Regions from separate parts of the Aliamphritea hakodatensis genome, predicted to be linked through region 3. Evidence: predicted binding sites of a transcription regulator. Region 3 holds the regulator's gene; each other region holds the start of a gene.
What was found. The regulator LexA, encoded in region 3, represses DNA repair genes until DNA is damaged. The targets are predictions, from matches to a motif close to TACTGTNTANNTANACAGTA.
Positions count from the first base shown of each region.

Region 1: uvrD (DNA helicase II) is a predicted target of LexA. The motif match lies at 4,598-4,617, and genes of this name have one in related genera.
Region 2: PCI15_RS12175 (S24 family peptidase) is a predicted target of LexA. The motif match lies at 1,668-1,687, and genes of this name have one in related genera.

Region 1 is NZ_AP025281.1:5,065,192-5,071,499, forward strand. It holds gene PCI15_RS22995 (anthranilate synthase component I family protein) at 1-55, opposite strand, end outside; gene PCI15_RS23000 (Trp family transcriptional regulator) at 124-369, opposite strand; gene PCI15_RS23005 (cold-shock protein) at 696-905, shown strand; gene rnr (ribonuclease R) at 1,182-3,491, shown strand; gene uvrD (DNA helicase II) at 4,648-6,308, shown strand, end outside.
Region 2 is NZ_AP025281.1:2,655,790-2,662,097, forward strand. It holds gene PCI15_RS12170 (Y-family DNA polymerase) at 1-1,250, opposite strand, end outside; gene PCI15_RS12175 (S24 family peptidase) at 1,250-1,654, opposite strand; gene PCI15_RS12180 (hypothetical protein) at 1,765-2,928, opposite strand; gene PCI15_RS12185 (ankyrin repeat domain-containing protein) at 2,930-4,786, opposite strand; gene PCI15_RS12190 (pentapeptide repeat-containing protein) at 5,003-6,308, shown strand, end outside.
Region 3 is NZ_AP025281.1:1,897,489-1,903,796, reverse strand. It holds gene PCI15_RS08675 (NAD(P)H-dependent glycerol-3-phosphate dehydrogenase) at 1-272, opposite strand, end outside; gene PCI15_RS08670 (hypothetical protein) at 281-523, opposite strand; gene rhlB (ATP-dependent RNA helicase RhlB) at 531-1,724, opposite strand; gene dinG (ATP-dependent DNA helicase DinG) at 2,032-4,188, opposite strand; gene lexA (transcriptional repressor LexA) at 4,286-4,888, shown strand; gene PCI15_RS08650 (cell division inhibitor SulA) at 4,893-5,366, shown strand; gene PCI15_RS08645 (hypothetical protein) at 5,429-5,686, opposite strand; gene PCI15_RS08640 (DUF6586 family protein) at 5,714-6,211, opposite strand; gene topA (type I DNA topoisomerase) at 6,294-6,308, opposite strand, start outside.

The DNA.
Region 1 (6,308 bases), 2.0 Mb from region 3:
TCGGGACATACTGCGGTTTCCTGGGTAAATTGATCGGATCAGGCTTACGGGACATAACATTCTCTGGATTCAGTCACTGTCTCTGTTAAACCGACAGCGGGATTAAATACGGGTACACAGCTTTTACTGGCTGTCTTTCAGCGCTCTGGAGCCGCGGGTCACGGTGGCAATTCCCACCCCCAGGGTTTCAGCAATCTGACGTTGCGGCACGCCTTGCTCCAGCATTTTAAAAATCTGCAGCCGCTTGGTCACCTCAACAAACTCATTCGGGGTCAGCAAATTACGTAACGCCGACTCCATTGCATCCGGGTGATCAATTGCTAACAAATGGCTTGTTAGCGCGGCGATATATTCTTTTTCAGTACTCATCAGCAACAACTTATCATGTACTAGCGAACTAGTATGCTAGTACATTGATTTTTTCAGTCAAGCTTTTTCGCTGACCGTCGTGATAAAAACATGCTGAACAGTTTTTCCGGCTTTCTGCCTTGCAAAGATATACAAAACAAATCTTGACTTGCCTGTGTATAGTCCCTACTGTGGCTGCAGCCAGAAAGAAAACAGTATTTTTTACATCCTCCATCTCGTCGTACCTTGCAGTTCTTCGTCCTGTAGTTTCTAAATTTTATAACTTCATTCCCGCTATTCATGCCTCATGAAGGCACACTTATATCTTATCTGCAGGATAAAACATCATGTCTAATACAGTTACCGGTACTGTAAAGTGGTTTAACGAAACGAAAGGTTTTGGTTTCATCGAACAGCAGTCTGGCCCGGACGTTTTCGCGCACTTCAGCTCGATCGTCAGCTCAGGCTTTAAAACCCTGACTGAAGGCCAGACCGTTGAATTTACAGTGACTCAGGGTCAGAAAGGTCCACAGGCAGAAAACATCGTCGCAATCTGATTTGCCACGAACCTTTCAGCTCCGGTGCCTGCATTAAGAAATGCCGGCGCCTGAGCCTGAGTACAGTCAGCGTGTAAGTTCCATAACTTAAGTTTCAGGGCCACGCTACCCATTGAATAATGCCCCTGAATAACACACTATTTAAGTAACTCAGCTCACTGAGTACGACCAGCCAGTATGTCTTGCCATTGTTATATCTGATCTGTACCGACACATCATATTTCCAACTTAAAATTGCATTACTTTTGGCTATATATCCTGAGAGACATTTTGATCATGGCCAATTCAAACACTGCAATTTCCCCAACCGACAGTCAGAAGTACAGTCACCCTATTCCTGACCGGGATTTTATTCTCGGCACACTTACACAACACGGTGCTCCGCTTGACCGAAAGCAACTGGCAGCCCTGCTCAGTTTATCCGCAAAGGAAGAACATGAAGCACTGCGCCGCCGCTTACGGGCAATGGAACGTGATGGTCAGGTTAGCTATCACCACCGTAAAGGTTACAGCCCGTTAAGGGATGAAGATCTGATTACCGGCCGGGTGATCGGACACCGCGAAGGCTTCGGCTTTCTGGCAACAGACACTGAGGGTGATGACCTGCTGCTGAGCAAGCAGGATATGCTGAAACTGTTCGACGGGGACCTGGCACAGGTTCGCATCACAGGCACAGACCACCGCGGGCGACAAAAAGCGTCTCTGGTTAAGGTCACTGAACGCAATACCTCCCGGGTCGTCGGACAACTGAAAATGGAAAACGGCGGTTACTTCATCAGGCCTGAAAACGGCCGTATCGCCCACGAAATTGATATCGACGAAAACCAGCTGCTGGGCGCTAAAACAGGCCAGTACGTGGTTGTCACTATTACCGATTACCCCTGCAATCAGTACAACGCATATGGCAGGGTGACTGAAGTACTGGGTGATGCGATGGCGCCGGGAATGGAAATCGAAATTGCAATTCGCGAGCACGACATTCCTTTTGAATGGCCGGAAGCCGTTTTGCAGGCGGCACGATCACTGGGCGATACCGTGGCGGAAGCCGACAAACAGCATCGCGCCGACCTGAGGGCTCTGCCCTTTGTAACGATCGATGGCGAAGATGCCAGAGATTTTGACGACGCGGTTTATTGCGAATCACAGTCCGGTGGCAGCTGGAAACTCTGGGTTGCCATTGCGGATGTCTCACACTATGTCACCCCGGACAGCGTCCTGGATCAGGAAGCCGGAAAGCGTGGCACCTCTGTGTACTTCCCGGGCCATGTCGTTCCGATGCTGCCAGAAGCACTGTCCAACGGGCTGTGCTCCCTGAATCCGAACGCCGACCGTCTGGTACTGGCGTGTGAAATGAATATCAGCGCCCGGGGCGTGATGACCGGCTATCAGTTTTCAGAAGCGATCATTCACTCCCACGCAAGGCTGACCTATAACCAGGTCAACGCCCTGTTAACCGCACCGGCATCAGGGCTGGGCCGGCGTATGCGTGACAAACACGCTGCGCTGTTACCCCATATACAGGCGCTACACCAACTCTACGGCGCCCTGAAGCAGGCACGGGATACACGTGGCGCAATCGACTTTGACACCCAGGAAGTAACATTCCGGTTCAACACTGATCGCAAGGTAGACCAGATTCTTCCGGTCCGGCGCAACGACGCCCACAAACTGATCGAAGAATGTATGTTATGTGCAAACGTTGCCACCGCACGCTTTCTGGAAAAAACACAGCTGCCCGCCCTTTACCGCAACCATCACGGTCCGCAGGAGAAGAAGCTTAAAAATTTAAGAAGCTTCCTCACGGATAAAGGCCTGACACTGGCCGGCGGCAACAAACCAACCCCGGCTCACTATGACCACCTGCTCAGCAGCCTTGAAGCGCGCCCGGATGCCGGCGCCGTTCAGTCGATGATGTTACGGTCACTCAGCCAGGCAGAATACAGCGCCGACAACAACGGTCATTTCGGCTTAGCTTACCCGGCTTATGCGCACTTCACTTCACCGATCCGTCGCTATCCTGATCTGCTGGTACACCGGGCAATCCGCTCAGTGATCCGCCGGCAGGAAAGCGGCGGCACAATGCGCCGGGCCCTGAAGCGGCTAACCGGCATCGGCAGTGATCCTGTTCACCGGGTAAAAAGTGCTGAGCCACTGGACCCGTCAGTCAGCTATCCGTACAGCAAAGAAAGCATGCACACGCTGGCAGCGAACTGCTCACAACAATCCCGCCGGGCAGACAAAGCCAGCTGGGACGTCGATGCCTGGCTTAAATGTGACTACATGAAAGACACTACCGGTACGGCCTTTACCGGCACGGTTACCACGGTGACAGCGTTTGGCTTATTCATCGAACTGGATGATATAAAAATCGAAGGCCTGGTACATATCAGTACACTCAACACCGATTTTTATCATTTTGACGAGACCAGGCAACGCCTGACAGGTGAACGGAATCACAACCACTATTCAATTGGCGACACTGTTCAGGTCACCGTAGCCCGTGTGGATATGGAGCAGAAAAAAATCGAGTTCCAGATAACCGATATGCGCGCTGAACCCCGTCGCAGGAAGAGCAGAAAACGGTAACAGAACGCCTGTTACTCAAGAGTGCCCCCCGACGCCGGGGCGGCACGTCTGAAACCCTGCGCGCCAGCCCGGCAAAAACGCTTAACGGCCCTCTCTCCGACTCATCCCTCACTGACAACTGCCCCCCTTTAGCAGCACATAAACGTATTGCTTATCTCCCCGGTGGTCAAACGCCCGGCGCTGCAAAAATGAACAAAAAATGAATAAAACCGTCATTTCTAAATACATGACGCGCCCGTCTGAAACATTGATCTGCATCAATTTTTTACCCATCCAACAAAATTTAAACGCCAGAAAATTCAAACAAAAAAACCTTTTAGGAATTATTCCTATATCTTCTGACACGCAAATCTCAATAATTAAATAACAAGGGCAGGATGCCCCGGTGATCAGGACGATTACCCACTGAAAGGAAGCACAAAGACCTGTCTGGTGCAGGGACAGCACCGGTTAAGACAGATCAGCCGGAGTAAAGGACACTCCGGAAATATCTGCCAGAGCAGACAAAAGGCTAAGGAAGCCGACAACTGCAGGATGCAGAAATCAAACAAACACTGTTATTTAAATAAGAGTTGTTTACATGAGCAGGAAGCTCGGAGCCCGAAACAGTCAGGCGAACAGGATGATCACCTGCTGAAGGGAACACCGTGATCTGTCAGGCACACGGAAAGCGCCACTCAATGACAGATCCGGCCGGAGTAAAGGACATTCCGGTCATCAGCTCAGGCAGAAAAGAGGCCATGGAGGCCAGCGGTTGCAGGAAGCAGCCTTAATGAACCAGGGACGTGTTCACGGCAAACAGGACGTTACCGTTAAACAGGGAAGATCAGGCTGCAGGGATAAGCAGCACAGGGTCAGCAGGAGCACCGACCACCCCGCAAGGCTCATGATGAACCACCGGGATTCAGGGACGCACTTTTAAGCAAAGGGAATAGCACTGGCCAACGGCCGGAAATCTGTAAGGCAGGTAAAGGAGGCAAAGCCGGACAGACTACATTTCAAGAAAGCATTCAGTGACGATTGAATGCTTTTTTTCTTTCTGCCTTTCTTTTGTACCGGCTGTTCAGATAACACTCGCACCCGTTCATGGGTCTGCTATAATCCGCTACTGATTATTTATACAGCAAATTCTGCATCAGCACAGACCCGGGCACTTATGGACGTATCTCACCTGCTTGACTCACTCAACGAAGCGCAGCGCGACGCAGTTTCCGCGCCACTTGGTAACCTGCTGGTTCTGGCCGGTGCAGGCTCAGGCAAAACCCGGGTACTGGTTCACCGGATCGCCTGGCTGATTCAGACAGAAGGCCTGTCACCCTATTCGATTATGGCGGTGACCTTTACCAACAAAGCAGCCAAAGAAATGCGCGGCCGGATCGAAGAACTGATGGGCCTGAACCCCAGTGGTATGTGGGTAGGCACCTTCCACGGACTGGCGCACCGGATTCTGCGGGCACACTGGCGCGATGCGGGCCTGACTGAAAACTTCCAGATCATGGACTCTGACGATCAGTTACGCCTGGTCAAACGGCTCAGCAAAGAAATGAATCTGGATGACAGCCGCTGGCCGGCCAAGCAGTTCCAGTGGTACATCAACGCTCAGAAAGATGATGGCCTGCGCGCCGCCCATATTGACCCCGGCGGTGATCCCTATGCGCAGATGATGGTCACCATGTACAGCGCCTATGAAGAAGCCTGTGAACGTGGCGGCATGGTGGACTTTGGTGAACTGATCCTGCGGTCACTGGAATTACTGCGTGACCGCAACCCTTCCCTGCTGAAGCACTATCAGGACCGCTTCCGCTATATTCTGGTGGACGAATTTCAGGACACCAACACCATCCAGTATGCCTGGCTGAAACTGCTGTGCAGCGAAATGGACCCGCGCCAGCCCCAGCCGGAAAAACTGATGGCCGTCGGCGATGACGACCAATCCATTTACGGCTGGCGTGGCGCTAAAATCGAGAATATCCAGCGCTTTAAAGACGACTACAACGACACGACCGTAGTGCGTCTGGAACAGAACTACCGTTCCACCCGGAATATCCTCAGCGCTGCCAACGCCGTTATCGTCAATAACCAGGGACGTCTGGGTAAAGAACTGTGGACCGAGGGCACCGATGGCGAACCCATCTCCGTTTACGCCGCCTTCAATGAGCAGGACGAGTCACGCTTCATCGTCGATCAGATTGAAAGCTGGGTGCGGGACGGCAACCTGCGCAATGAATCAGCCATTCTGTACCGCTCCAATGCCCAGTCACGGGTGCTTGAGGAAGCTCTGATCCGTGCTGGTATGCCATACCGTATCTACGGGGGCCAGCGTTTCTATGACCGGCTCGAAATCAAAAACGCCCTTGCCTACATGCGCCTGCTGGGCAACCGTGAAGATGACACCGCCATGGAGCGGGTCATTAACGTGCCTACACGGGGTATTGGCGGCAAAACCATTGAAGAAGTCCGTCTGCACGCCCGGACAGAAGGCGTCTCCATGTGGCGTGCTGCCAATGAAGTGGTGGAACTTAATAAACTCTCTGCCCGGGCTGCCAACGCCCTGCAGGCCTTTATTGATCTGATCAACGACCTTGACCAGAACACCCAGCATGCCGAACTGAACGAACAGACAGAACACGTAGTGCAGTATTCCGGTCTGATTGAGCATCACCTGAAAGAAAAGGGTGAGAAAGGACAGGCGCGGGTCGAAAACCTTGAAGAACTGGTCAGCGCAGCGCGTCAGTACCTTTCCACCTGGGAACCTGATAAAGAAGAAAACGTTAACGCCACGCCGTTATCTGCCTTCCTTGACCAGGCCGCTCTGGA
Region 2 (6,308 bases), 760 kb from region 3:
ACCCTTGGTATATCACTCAGCCTGGTGGTGTACTGAGGGGAAAGAAACTGCCTGCGCATGGCGAACTTCTGGCGGATGCCCTGCCCGGCGATGTGGGCGGTGTCACGGCCGTATTTCACGTTGATAGCATCCATGCAGGCCATCAGTTCGGGGTTGTCTGCAGAGGGTGTGAAGAGGTCGTGCTGAAAGGCGGCTTTCTCGCTGAGGTCTATAAGACCCACGCCGCAGCGATAGAACGGTACTCCCGGGCGATAGATAGCTTGCACCGCTTGCCGGCAGGCATTGGCGATGACGGTGGTATCCTGTGTCGGTACCGCAAAGCGATGGGTGATGTATTTCCGATAATAGCCGCGGGCATCGTGCGGGGAGCTGGTGGCAAAGATAATCGCCGTACCTGCCAGGCTGTTCTGCCGGCGCAGTTTAGCTGCGGCAATGCCGGCGTGCTGAGTCAGCGCCTGTAACAGATCAGCCGGGGTGAATATCCGTTGCCCAAAACTACGAATACTGTAAATCTCTTTCTTCGGCGCCCGTACATCATCCCAGCCAAGCTTAGCAATGCCACTCAACTCATACACCGTACCTTCCACCAGCACGGAAAAATTCTTCCGGATCCAGCCCGGGTTGGCGTTGGCCAGCTTCCATACCGTATCAACCCCCAGCGCCTGTAGTCGTCTGGCCAGACGGCTACCAATGCCCCAAACGTCTGTCAGTTCCATGTTTTGAAGCACATACCGACGGCTTGTTTCATCATCGATCACCGCCACGCCCCGATAGCCCGGTATACGTTTAGCTGCATGGTTAGCCGCTTTAGCCAACGTCAGGGTTGGGCCTATGCCCACGCCTATGGGTAAACGTACTTCCTGCCAAACGGCCCTGCGAATGGCCCAGGCATGCTTAAACCAGCCTTCAGGCGGCATCCAGCCCTGGTAATCATGAAACACTTCATCAATGGAATAGATATGGCTGTTTGGCGCATACCGGGAACACACATCCATCATCCGCTGGCTGATATCCGCGTACAGCTCATAGTTACTGGACCGGATCACCGCCCCAGCTCGCTCAAGATCTTCCTTTACCTTAAAGTACGGCACAAACTTCTTATCGATGCCCAGACGCTTAGCGATATGACACGCTGCACAGATGCAGCCATCATTATTGGTTAGCACCACCACAGGTTTATCACGAATCGAAGGATCAAAGATCTTCTCACAGCTGGCATACATGCTGTTGGCATCACAGAGCGCGTACATCAGATACTCTTCACCAGCGGCCGGTGCAAGCGGATGGAGCGGATCACCACCCCTTCAATCTGAAAATCATCCCCTTCACGGATATGATACGGCGCCCTGCCCGGCGCCGCCGACAGCAGCATAGCCCGGCGCTTGTCGATCTTCTTACAAACAAACACGCCATTGAGGTTGGCAACAACGACGTCCTGGTCTTTCACTTTCTCGAACCGTGAGATCACCAGTAAATCACCGGAGAAGATCCCTTCTCCTACCATGGACTCCCCCTCGGCATAGCCAAGGTAGGTAGCAGACGGATGATCGATGAGCAGCTCATCCAGATTCAGGGCAGATTGTGTGTACTCAGCAGCCGGCGACTCAAAACCGCTGATGCCGGCCTGTGCCGGTATGGGAATAAAACGAAGCATAGAACAAACCTTATACTGTACATAAATACAGTATAAGCAAGAAAACGTGCTTCAGCTACTGAAACACGTTAACAATGGAGAGCAACAGACAGAGCCTATTGTTTACATTCTTAAAAGTTTGGCCGACAACCCATAGAAATTAATACCTGCCTGGTGGATTCTCTAATACTTTCATGTTGATCTCTCATCAGTTCAGCGTCGTTAAGCAGATCAAGTCCTGATCTTCGCGAAATCTTTTCGCAATCAGGATTATCATTTTTATACATTTGGCTGCTTCGGCTGGGTTGGGCTCTGTTGGGTTTCCGAACCGCAACACTCCTCTTCGGCTGGCTGGCTATCACCGTTTTATACTTAACATAGCTATCCGCAATAGCCTGAACTATTTTCACCGACGGATGCATATTGCCATCCTCAAACCGGATGCTATTGACTTCACTCAGAAGGTCAGTCTTACCGAGGTTGATAGATTCATGCGCATAGTTCGATATATTCAATAAACTTTGATAAGGCTGATATCGGTTACCGGAGTAACCATGGTTAAACGATTGAAACCCTGACTCAAAACGTTTAATTAAATCAGCACCAATCCCGCTTACAGATTTAATACCGGATGAAGTTAACATCTTTGATAATGGATTCCCCTTCCTCAAGCCGTTTAGCTGAAGTGAAGAGTTTTTTGCAAAATCTAATCGCTGAGCCCATCCACCTTGCCCGTTAATCAACCCCCAGGCTGTTTTAGCTAGCGCTATTTGTTTTTGTCTTTTTAAATATTGATTCCTGACATGATTAATCGCTGCTACATCGGAATTATGTTTAGACACATAGCTAACTGCCATTTTTTTTGCTGATGGCTGATAACTTTTAAATATAACCTTTCTAGGTTGGTTGAAAACTCTTTTCGACTGATTAGCAAGCGTGTTTTGGCTTCTCACCGATTTCTTATATGCTCTAACCTGCCTATGGCATTCATTTTCTTCACGCATTGATCTGACGAAAATATCATTCCCTTCTTTACAGACACCACTATGCCATTCGCTAAATGCTGTCGACTGCCTAGGTGTAGGACGAGTAGCATAAAATCTTCGGCGCGCTTCCCTTGCTTTATCATAAATAGACTTACTTATGGCTCGAAGCCTTTTGGCATGATCCGAGCATTCTTGTCGATCTTTAGGATCAATAGGCGCTGCGGGTACGTAGCGTGCATGCGTCGTATCTACAATAGATAATTGGATGATCAATGCACAGAACAGCGACGCTCTCGACAAATGATTCATCTCAGCCCCCTATCCATACGACAATCCCTTTGTCTGTCAGGGGTACATGATAAAACGTCTCCATTGCTTTACATTTCTTTGAAGTACTATGATCTATAACAGTTTGTGGCGCACAGATTAACTCAGTCCTTTCAAAGTTTTTAAAATGCGTACTGTGTAAAAATGTGGCCTCACCATTCATACCAATCTTACTTGTATGCAATCTACACCTGTTTTTATCAACGCCCCACCAGCCACCGACCTTATAATTACGTAGATTCGCAACCGCGTAAAAAACCTTCTTTTTTTTACTTACATTGCAAACATAAAAAGAGCGCTTTCCCCTGCCAGACCTTAAGTAGTTTATTGTTTCGCGATAATTTAGTGGTTTTGTAACGGTTTTATTAAAAGACACCAACGCCTTTTTAGTCATGCCGCCGGCTATACCATCCGGTTTACCAACCTTATAACCAGCAATCAGTAACTCCCTTTGAAGTTCAAGCGTCAGCTCTTTGCGTTGTGCTTTTAAGTATTTAGCAATTTCTTGTTGGTTAAGCTGTGCCGCCAAAGCATCCAGCGGTAGATCCCCCTTAATGTTTTTCTCTATTGGGGCCCCATGCCTGACCAGCAACTTAACCATGTCCATGTTTCCGTTTGCTATGGCAATTGTCATAGGGCTTTCACCACGTACTGTCATGTGATGAACGGGTCTGGAGTTATATTTACTCAGAATCAAAACGGCTGCTTTTAGCTGATTTGAGTTAACGGCATGGAAAAAAGGCGTCCAGGCTTTATCATCAGTCATGGCAGAGACATTTCGCTTCTTCATAAAACCAAGTAAAGCCCCTATATCGCCTGTTTTGGCCGCGACGAAAGCATCTGCAGACTTATGAGTGCCTTCAAGTACGGTTAACACAGAAGTCGCGCCAACAGCCCTGGCAATTTGGGCAGCCGTAAGCCCGTTTTTTTGTCTCAAGCTAAAGCGGCCACCCTGGCTGATGATATATTTGGCCAGATCAATATCATCATTTGCCGCTGCAGCCATCAAGATGGTTAACCGCTCTTCTCCGTACTGCTGATTTACATCAAATGAAGCATCAACCAGGAACTTAACAACATTCAGGTGACCGTTAGCCGCTGCATGCATAAGCGGAGACCAGCCGTTTTCGTCAAGAATTGTGGTTCTGTCAGTGTCGGTAAAAAATTCCAGACTGTTTCTGACCCGATCGACATCACCTTCTATGGCCCCATCGAATAAGTCGGATGATGCAATGATCAGATTAATGTTAAGTCTTAGGGCATCTGCCCTTTCCTTATCAAATAATTCGACCAAATCAGGGTCGTTGCTTGCCAACGCCAGGCTCTGAACGCTCTGTATTTGCCCTTCATTGAAATTTGATGCCTTATAATCCGCGCCAGCATCAATAAGCATCTTCACAACACCTGTATGCTCCCCCATAACGGCAGCCATTAACGGAGATATGCCCTCATTATTGGGTTTATTGAGATCAAACTCATTCCTGTAGCTGAGCAGCAATTTCACTACCCTTTCATTACCCAGGGCGGCAGCAATGAATATCGGGGATTCACCTTGTTCTGTTGTGCTCTTCAGATTTACCTGGTTGATAAGGCTTTGCTCTATTAAATCAAGGTCGTCACTAAAGACACCTATCATTAACAGTTCAAACAACCCTTCCGGGCTTTGTAGTTGTTGCTGTATGAATGGGCTTACGTCTGACGGGGCTTGTGCTTCTGGAGGTTCTGACTGCTCAGCCACCGCTGCAACAGAGTTGCCCAGAAGCAAAGCGATAAAAATAAAAACTGTACATAAATACTGCGAGGGAAAGTTTTGGTTAAACCTGACAGTGTATTCATCCATGACTTCACCCCCAACAGCGTATCTCGAGCCAGTACAAATGAAGTATAGGCAGCCTACGAATCAGCGAACTTGACATTTGTTCATACAGAAATGCTTCCCGACGGCATCTATCGCGACGGTGTTACCAAGATAGGTGTGCTCTTCCGGTAAGCATCAATCATCGCTATATTGTCCCTCCTGTAGCCCCCTGCTCTCGACAACAAGGAACGACACTCAATGAGTAATGAACGCATAGTTTTAAAAGGTGATGAAGTACTTGAGAAGTTCCTGGCAGGCAAAGAAGTATGGAATAAGTACATCGCGGGCTTTCCCGAAGCAAATGTGGACTTTAGTAAAGTAGACTTCTCTCAGTACCGCAGTAAAGATAAAGCTTTAAACTTTGCGGGATATCGCTTTCCTACATATGGGGACGTTAACTTTTCTAAAACACAATTTGGTAAGGGAGATGTATCATTCTCAGATACGTACTTTGGAGTCGGTATTGTAAGTTTCTATAACACTCAATTTGGCGAAGGAGATGTATATTTCTCCAATACAGAGTTCAACAAGGGAAACGTATCCTTTCTTGACGCTCAGTTCGGTCAAGGCAGAATCTCTTTCGAAAATGCGCAGTTTGACGATGGGACAGTTTCTTTCTCTCGCACTCATTTTGGTGATGGAAAGGTAACTTTTTATAATTCAAATTTCGGTAAAGGATACGTTAACTTCTCTCTAGCCAAATTCGGTCAAGGAGATGTAGATTTCACTCTAGCAAAACTCGGTCAAGGAGATGTTGATTTTACCTTGGCAAAGTTCGGTAACGGATATGTATCATTCAATAGGACTCAATTCGGTAAAGGTAAGGTATCTTTTATCCAAACCATGTTTGGAGAAGGACGATTATCTTTCCGTAATGCAAAACTCAACGCTGGCGAGGTCGATTTCACGGCTACAGAATTCTCGGGGCGCGTAAGCTTCAAAGACCTAGACACTCCCGAAACCATCACTTCTTTCTCACTCCAAAACTGTATGTTTAAGCGTACCTTAAATCTTTCAGGGCTTACCTTTTCCTGTATTCCTGATCTAACAGGAACCTCCTTAAGCCATCAACTATTTCTTGACAATATCTCCTGCGATTATAAAAAACTCCGCAATACACAGATACCTATTGATGAATTCGATGGTGCGCGACTGTGTCGATTAAAAGAACTTGCAGAAAGCAACAGGAGTCACCAGCAGGCCCTAGAATTTCACGTTATGGAAATGCGCGTTAAACGTCACAAGCTGAAAGGTATAAACCACTGGCTTGACTATGCCTTTGACGAATGTTCAGAATACGGAAGAAGCATCACCATACCTTCAAAATTCTTGATATTAATCACCCTACTCTATTCTATTACCTATGAAATAATTAGCCTGGTTAAGCTCTCAACCACTGCAGTCACAGATGGGCTCCAGACTCTGTTTAATAGTCTCTTATACTCGCTAACGCAAGTCGTACCTTTTGTTGCCTCTAGCAGAGCAACAGCCAATGAGACTGCTA
Region 3 (6,308 bases):
ACCACACTGCGGAATGACTGGCTTGGAATAGACACAAAAACCAGATCCGAATTCGCCAGAACCGCTTCGATATCAGAACTGGCATGGATACCTTCCGCAAGTGTATACCCGGGTAAATACCGCTGATTGGTGCGGCACTCATTAAGTTCTGCAACCCGCTCTTCACTGCGCATCCACTGGTGAACAGGTATTCCTTTGCTGGCAACCAGATCAGCAATGACGGTGCCGAAACTGCCGCCCCCCAATACCGCTACCGCCTTTTGATTTTGCATAAAAAACTCTACCTGTCCTGATCAGACGACGGGCCTGATGACTTATCCAGTGAATCCAGCAAACGGTTAATGCCGGCAAACAGCAACTTTACGACTCCGAAAGCAACCACCGCCAGTAGCAGAAAGAGAAGCAGCTGCAACACGTCTCCGGTACGCTGATAACCGAACCAGGCAATAACAACGAAAAAAAGACTGACCGCATAGCCCAGCCACTGACTGATCCGTGCGGTATTATGTTTATCTTCGGTCATTCGCGGCCTATAACGATTGCAATAAATGGGGATCCGGATAAATACACTCCATCTTCACCCCGGCTTCCGCTTCAATATCCGGAATCAGGAAGGCATCATCTTCACTGGCAAAGCTGATTGAAGTACCGGTAGAGCCTGCCCGGCCGGTACGGCCAATCCGGTGTACATAGTCGTCCGGATCTTCAGGTAATGCATAGTTAATAACATGGCTGACGCCATCAACATGTATCCCCCGGCCGGCAACATCAGTGGCGACCAGAATGTTTATCGTACCGCTACGGAAAGCCTCAAGGGTTTTCAGGCGTTTTTGCTGGGGTATCTCACCAGACAGCAGGGCTGCCGACAAACCGTCTTTCTGCAGGCGCTCAGCCAGCCGGCGGGTTTCGTCACGGCGGTTACCAAACACAATTACCCGCTCCAGCTGATTGGCCCGCATAAAGTTACGAAGAAGGGTATATTTCTCCTGACGGGAAACCAGATAGACCTGCTGAGTGACAGAATCTGTACTTCTTTTTTCCGGTTCAATTTCAATCACCTGCGCATCGACCGTCCACTGCTTGGCAAGGTTCATAATGTCGTCAGTAAAGGTCGCACTGTACAACAGCGTCTGCCTGTCGCCTTTGCGCGGCGTATGACGGATGATAGTGCGGACATCAGGAATAAAGCCCATGCTAAGCATCCGGTCGGCCTCATCCAGAACCATCACCTCAACATCCCCCAGATCCACATCAGAACTGCGCACAAAATCGATCAGACGGCCGGGAGTAGCAACCAGAATATCCACCGGACGGGCTGCCAGCTGTTTACGCTGTTTGTCGTAATCCATTCCGCCCACCAGCGAAACAACACTCAGATCACAGTATTTGGACAACTGTTCAGCATCCGAAGCGATCTGCAAGGTTAATTCACGGGTCGGTGCAATGATCAGCGCCCGCGGAACACCCCGGGCACGCTTATGCTCAAGCGGAAAGTCAATCAGGTCAGTAATAATACTGATCAGAAACGCGGCGGTTTTACCCGTGCCTGTCTGCGCCTTGCCGATCATATCGTTACCGGCCAGAGACTGGTTCAGCGTTGCCGCCTGAATGGCAGAACAGTACTTAAACTCAAGATCAGCAATGGCATGCATCACATCATCTGGCAAATTAAAGTCGTGAAAACGCTGTTTACCCTCCTCAGGCTCCACCTGAAACTGATCCACAGACCACGAAACCGGTGGCTTCGCCTTTGGCTGCCGCGGTTTGGATTTTACCTTTGGCTTTGACTTTGTTTTGGCTTCAGTCGACTTTTCCTGAGACGTAACGGCTGCAGCCTGCGGCTGTGCCTCTGCTGATTCCGGTGACTTATTCACCTTACGAAACAAATTTTTTATCAAGTTAGTACCTATGTATTCAAATACTTATATTATTCCGCCGGCTATGCTGCATACTCTTCACTTTCTCTTTTCCACTTAAGAAGCGCATACCTTACAAAGCCCGGAACTCATCGAAAGACGTTACCGTCAGGCATTAGCCAACGGTACGCCGAAAAGGCGGCAAGGCATCTAATAATTGCCGCCCATAGCGCCGGCTTACTACTCGCCGGTCCAGCAGAACGATTCTGCCGGTATCCTGTTCGGTCCGTAATAACCGGCCGGCGGCCTGCGTCAGGCGCACCGAAGCCATCGGAACAGACCACTCCATAAAGGCATTACCGCCTTTGTTTTCAATCCATTCTGCCATGGTCGCATCAACGGGGTCATCCGGCACACTGAACGGCAGCTTGGTGATGATAACCTCCGTCAGGTACTTCCCTGGCAGATCAACCCCCTCAGTGAAGGAGGCCAAACCAAAAATAATACTGCCCTCACCGTCATCAATACGGCTGCGATGACGCTTCAGTATTTCATTTTTACTGTAATCACCCTGTGACAGCACACTATTGTTGAGCTTTTCGTCCAGCGAGGCAAGCACTGTGCGCATTTGGCGCCAGGAAGTAAATAACACCAGCGTAGCCGCTTTACTGTCGAGCTCACTGTTCAGGAAGTCACACACCGCCTGGGTATGTGCGTCCGGATCACTGGCCTCGGCATTCATCGCCGGGATATAAAGCTCAGCCGCATTATAATGATCAAACGGGCTCAGCAAACTATGACTCGGGGTGTCAGGCGGCAGCCCCAGATCATCAAGCACCCGGTCAAATCGCCCCAGTGCTGTCAGGGTCGCGGATGTAACAACAGCAGCAAAACAGTTTTGCCACAAATGCTGTTGCAGCATATGCGCAGCAGACACCGGTGCACTGTGAAATTCAAAATCCTGACCGATACCCGACTCTACCAGATTGACCCAGCGGGCTGTGGGGCTTTCTTTCAGCTCATCAGCCCGGAAAAAACTTTTCGACAGACCGGTAATGGACTGAAAGCGCGACACCATAAGCCCAAGCCTCGGATACCACTGCTCAGCCAGTTGTTTATCAATGTCACCCACCTCACCGTCCAGCGCCTCACGGAAAAGGTCCAGTAACATTTCATGACGGGTTAACAGCCGGGCAGCCAGATGCTCAGAATCTTTGAACATCAGCCTTAACTCTTCAGGGACTTCACCACCGGCAAAGCGGTAACGGTCACGTATCCGGCCATTTTCAGCATTGACCATCAGCGGCTTCACCAGCTCATGGATCTGTTCAAGCAGAATTTTTAAATCTTCGCCAGGACGTAACGTTTGCTCAACATACTGAGACATCACACCCGGATGACCGAGCTGTTCCAGCATCTGAGCATGTTGCTTGGGAAGGGTATTGAGCCAGCGCGACGATGACTTGATCCGCAAACTGAACGCAAAATGATTACTGGCCTTGGGCGCCAGATGATGCCCCTCATCGAAAATATATATCGCTTCACCGGGATCAGGCAGGATAGCCCCGCCCCCCAGAGAGAGATCCGCCAGAACAATATCGTGATTAGCAATCACGCATTCAACCTGATCCAGATCCCGCCGTGCCTTAAAAAAGCTGCAGGCACTGAAGTTGGTACAGCGGCGGTTAGTACACTGTAAATGGTCACTGGTTAAGGGTCCCCAGCGGGCATCTTCGATCTCTTCGGTAAGATTATCCCGGTCACCGTCCCAGCGGCCCGACGCGTACTCATTAAGCAGGTGCTTGTAAAAAGTCTCCGTTTCCGGGTCCAGCCGCATCGCCTGTTCATCTTCATACAGTGCGATCTGACCGGTTGAAGCACTTGAATCCAGGTGTTGCTCAACCTTGTTAATACAAAGATAGCGGCCCCGCCCTTTTGCAAGGGTAAAACTCATCGACAATTCAGTATGTTCAAGTACTTCAGGCAAATCTTTGTGCAGTAACTGTTCCTGAAGGGCCACGGTGGCGGTAGACAGAATAATCTTCTTCTTTAAAGCCTTGGCAACCGGAATTGCCGCCAGCAAATAGCCGATCGTTTTGCCCGTCCCGGTTCCCGCCTCTACAACACAGACGTGATTTTCCCCCAGGCGCTGAGCTTTATCGTCAACAGGGATATTACCAATGACTTTAGCCACTTCTGCGATCATCCGCTTCTGACCGGCACGGGCTTTTAAGCCACGGCTGGCTAAAAACTTACTGTAAGCAGTCTGTATCTGTTTTTTAAGATCGTCGGTCAGCACGTCAATCAATCCGTCTGTATGAATGGCGGCCATTCTATCAATAACACTGGATATATAAACATAAAAAATGTTTACAAAAGCAAAATACTGTATATAGTTACAGGCACTGGATAAAAACACAGAGATCATCATGAAACTAACACAACGACAAACCGATGTTCTTGAATGTATAAAACATTACATTGCAACCACCGGCTATCCGCCAACCCGTGCAGACATTGCCCGGGAACTGGGGTTTAAATCTGCTAATGCTGCAGAAGAACACCTCAAGGCGCTGGCGCGTAAAGGCGCAATCGAAATGATACCTGGCACATCACGGGGTATCCGTATTCCCGACCTTGAACAGGAAGCTGCAGGCCTGCCTGTCGTCGGACAGGTCGCCGCAGGTAACCCGATACTGGCTCAGCAACACGTTGAAGACCGCTGCACCATTGCTGCAGACTTCTTTCACCCGCCAGCGGACTATCTCCTGCGGGTACGGGGCACCAGCATGAAGAATGTTGGCATTATGGACGGTGACCTGCTTGCCGTACATCAGTGCAAACAGGCAAAAAACGGAGAAATCGTTGTCGCCCGTATCGAAGATGACGTTACCGTTAAACGCTTCAGAAAAGATGGCAACTTAGTGTACCTGATTGCTGAAAACGAAGAATTTGACCCGATTGTGATCAACCTGGAAGAACAGGAATTGTCTATTGAAGGCCTTGGCGTAGGCGTGATTAGAAGAGGATAACGACATGATGCAGGCAGAACTGGTAACTCAACCCACTCAGAACGCGAATATTCCCCTGATTCGCCCTTCTGACAGCATGTTAACTGAACAGGTATCTCAGCCGATGCCCGCTCTTGCTGGCAAAATCACTGAAATTGTTATGCAAAACAATGATTTTGATCAGTTAACGATGTTACTGCCTTTGCTTGCTCAGTTAAGCCGCGACGATCGCTGGTTTGCCTGGATTGCACCGCCAAGCAGCCTGCCCAAAGCACTGCTTTCGGCTGCCGGCATTGATCTTAACAAGATCATGCTGTTACAACCCGACGCCAGCCACACAACTTATGATCTGGCATGCCAGGCCCTGAAAGCAGGCACCTGCCACGCGGTAATCACCTGGCCCGGAATGCTCAGCAATGAGCAACTAAACGGCCTGGAAAATGCAGCTGAACACGGCGCCAGCCACGGCATTGTGATCCGGGACCGCATAGCCTCATAAAACAGTTTTTATCCGCCATAAAAAAAGCGCCCTGTGGCGCTTTTTTTATGATCGTTAACTGCTCAGTGCAAAACCGGCGGTTTCTCATCTTCCGCACTTTTAAGCTCCTGTGCTTCAGCAGCCTTATTCTGTATTTCTGCAGCCATGTGAATGCCGGCACTCAGCATCACCTTCGCCACATCAAGATGCTGATCCTGCAGGCGCTTTTTCATATCATCCGAGAAGCTGACCCGCATCACAGGCACATCATCGGACTCCATTTCACGCAGTACAACTTCACCACTCTCAAGCTCAACAATTTCCAGAAACAACTCAGCCATCAATAAAACTCTATCTTAAAAAATGAATTACCATTCCTGAGATACAGCGCGTAAGCGCTGTATAACTGAAGACAATGCTTCCAGCCACAATGTGAGACTGGATTGCCGGTCATCATCAGTCAGCATCGTTAAACTGATCTCAGAATGATGCACTACACCGGTTTCATGACTGTCTCCACCCAAAGCAGAAAGCTGTACAAATGTCCGTTGCATCTGCGCCAGCCAGGAGGCGATTTCTGTTTCAAGCATCGCCAGCTCCTGCAGTTCCGGTGATACAAAGTCCGCAGAACATCCTTCAAGTAAGACAACAGCACTGCCTGTATCAGCTGATAACGGGACATTCTGGGCCTCTGCCAATTCACGCAGAAATGACCGGTAAGCCTGTATCAGATGAAATACAACAGACTCATACTGTGCCTGCCGCGCAGGCTCTGACTCACCGTCAGCCAGCGCGCTATATTGCTGCAACTGCAGTTTTGCAAAATACAGTCGCTGATTTGTCAGACTCAAACCACTCAGAGACATACAGGTACCTGCCAAAAAAAAGAAATACTACACATCAATGGCCACAGCAAAAGCCGTGGCCATCAACCCTAAGTGTAGACCCTTACTTCTTAGCTTT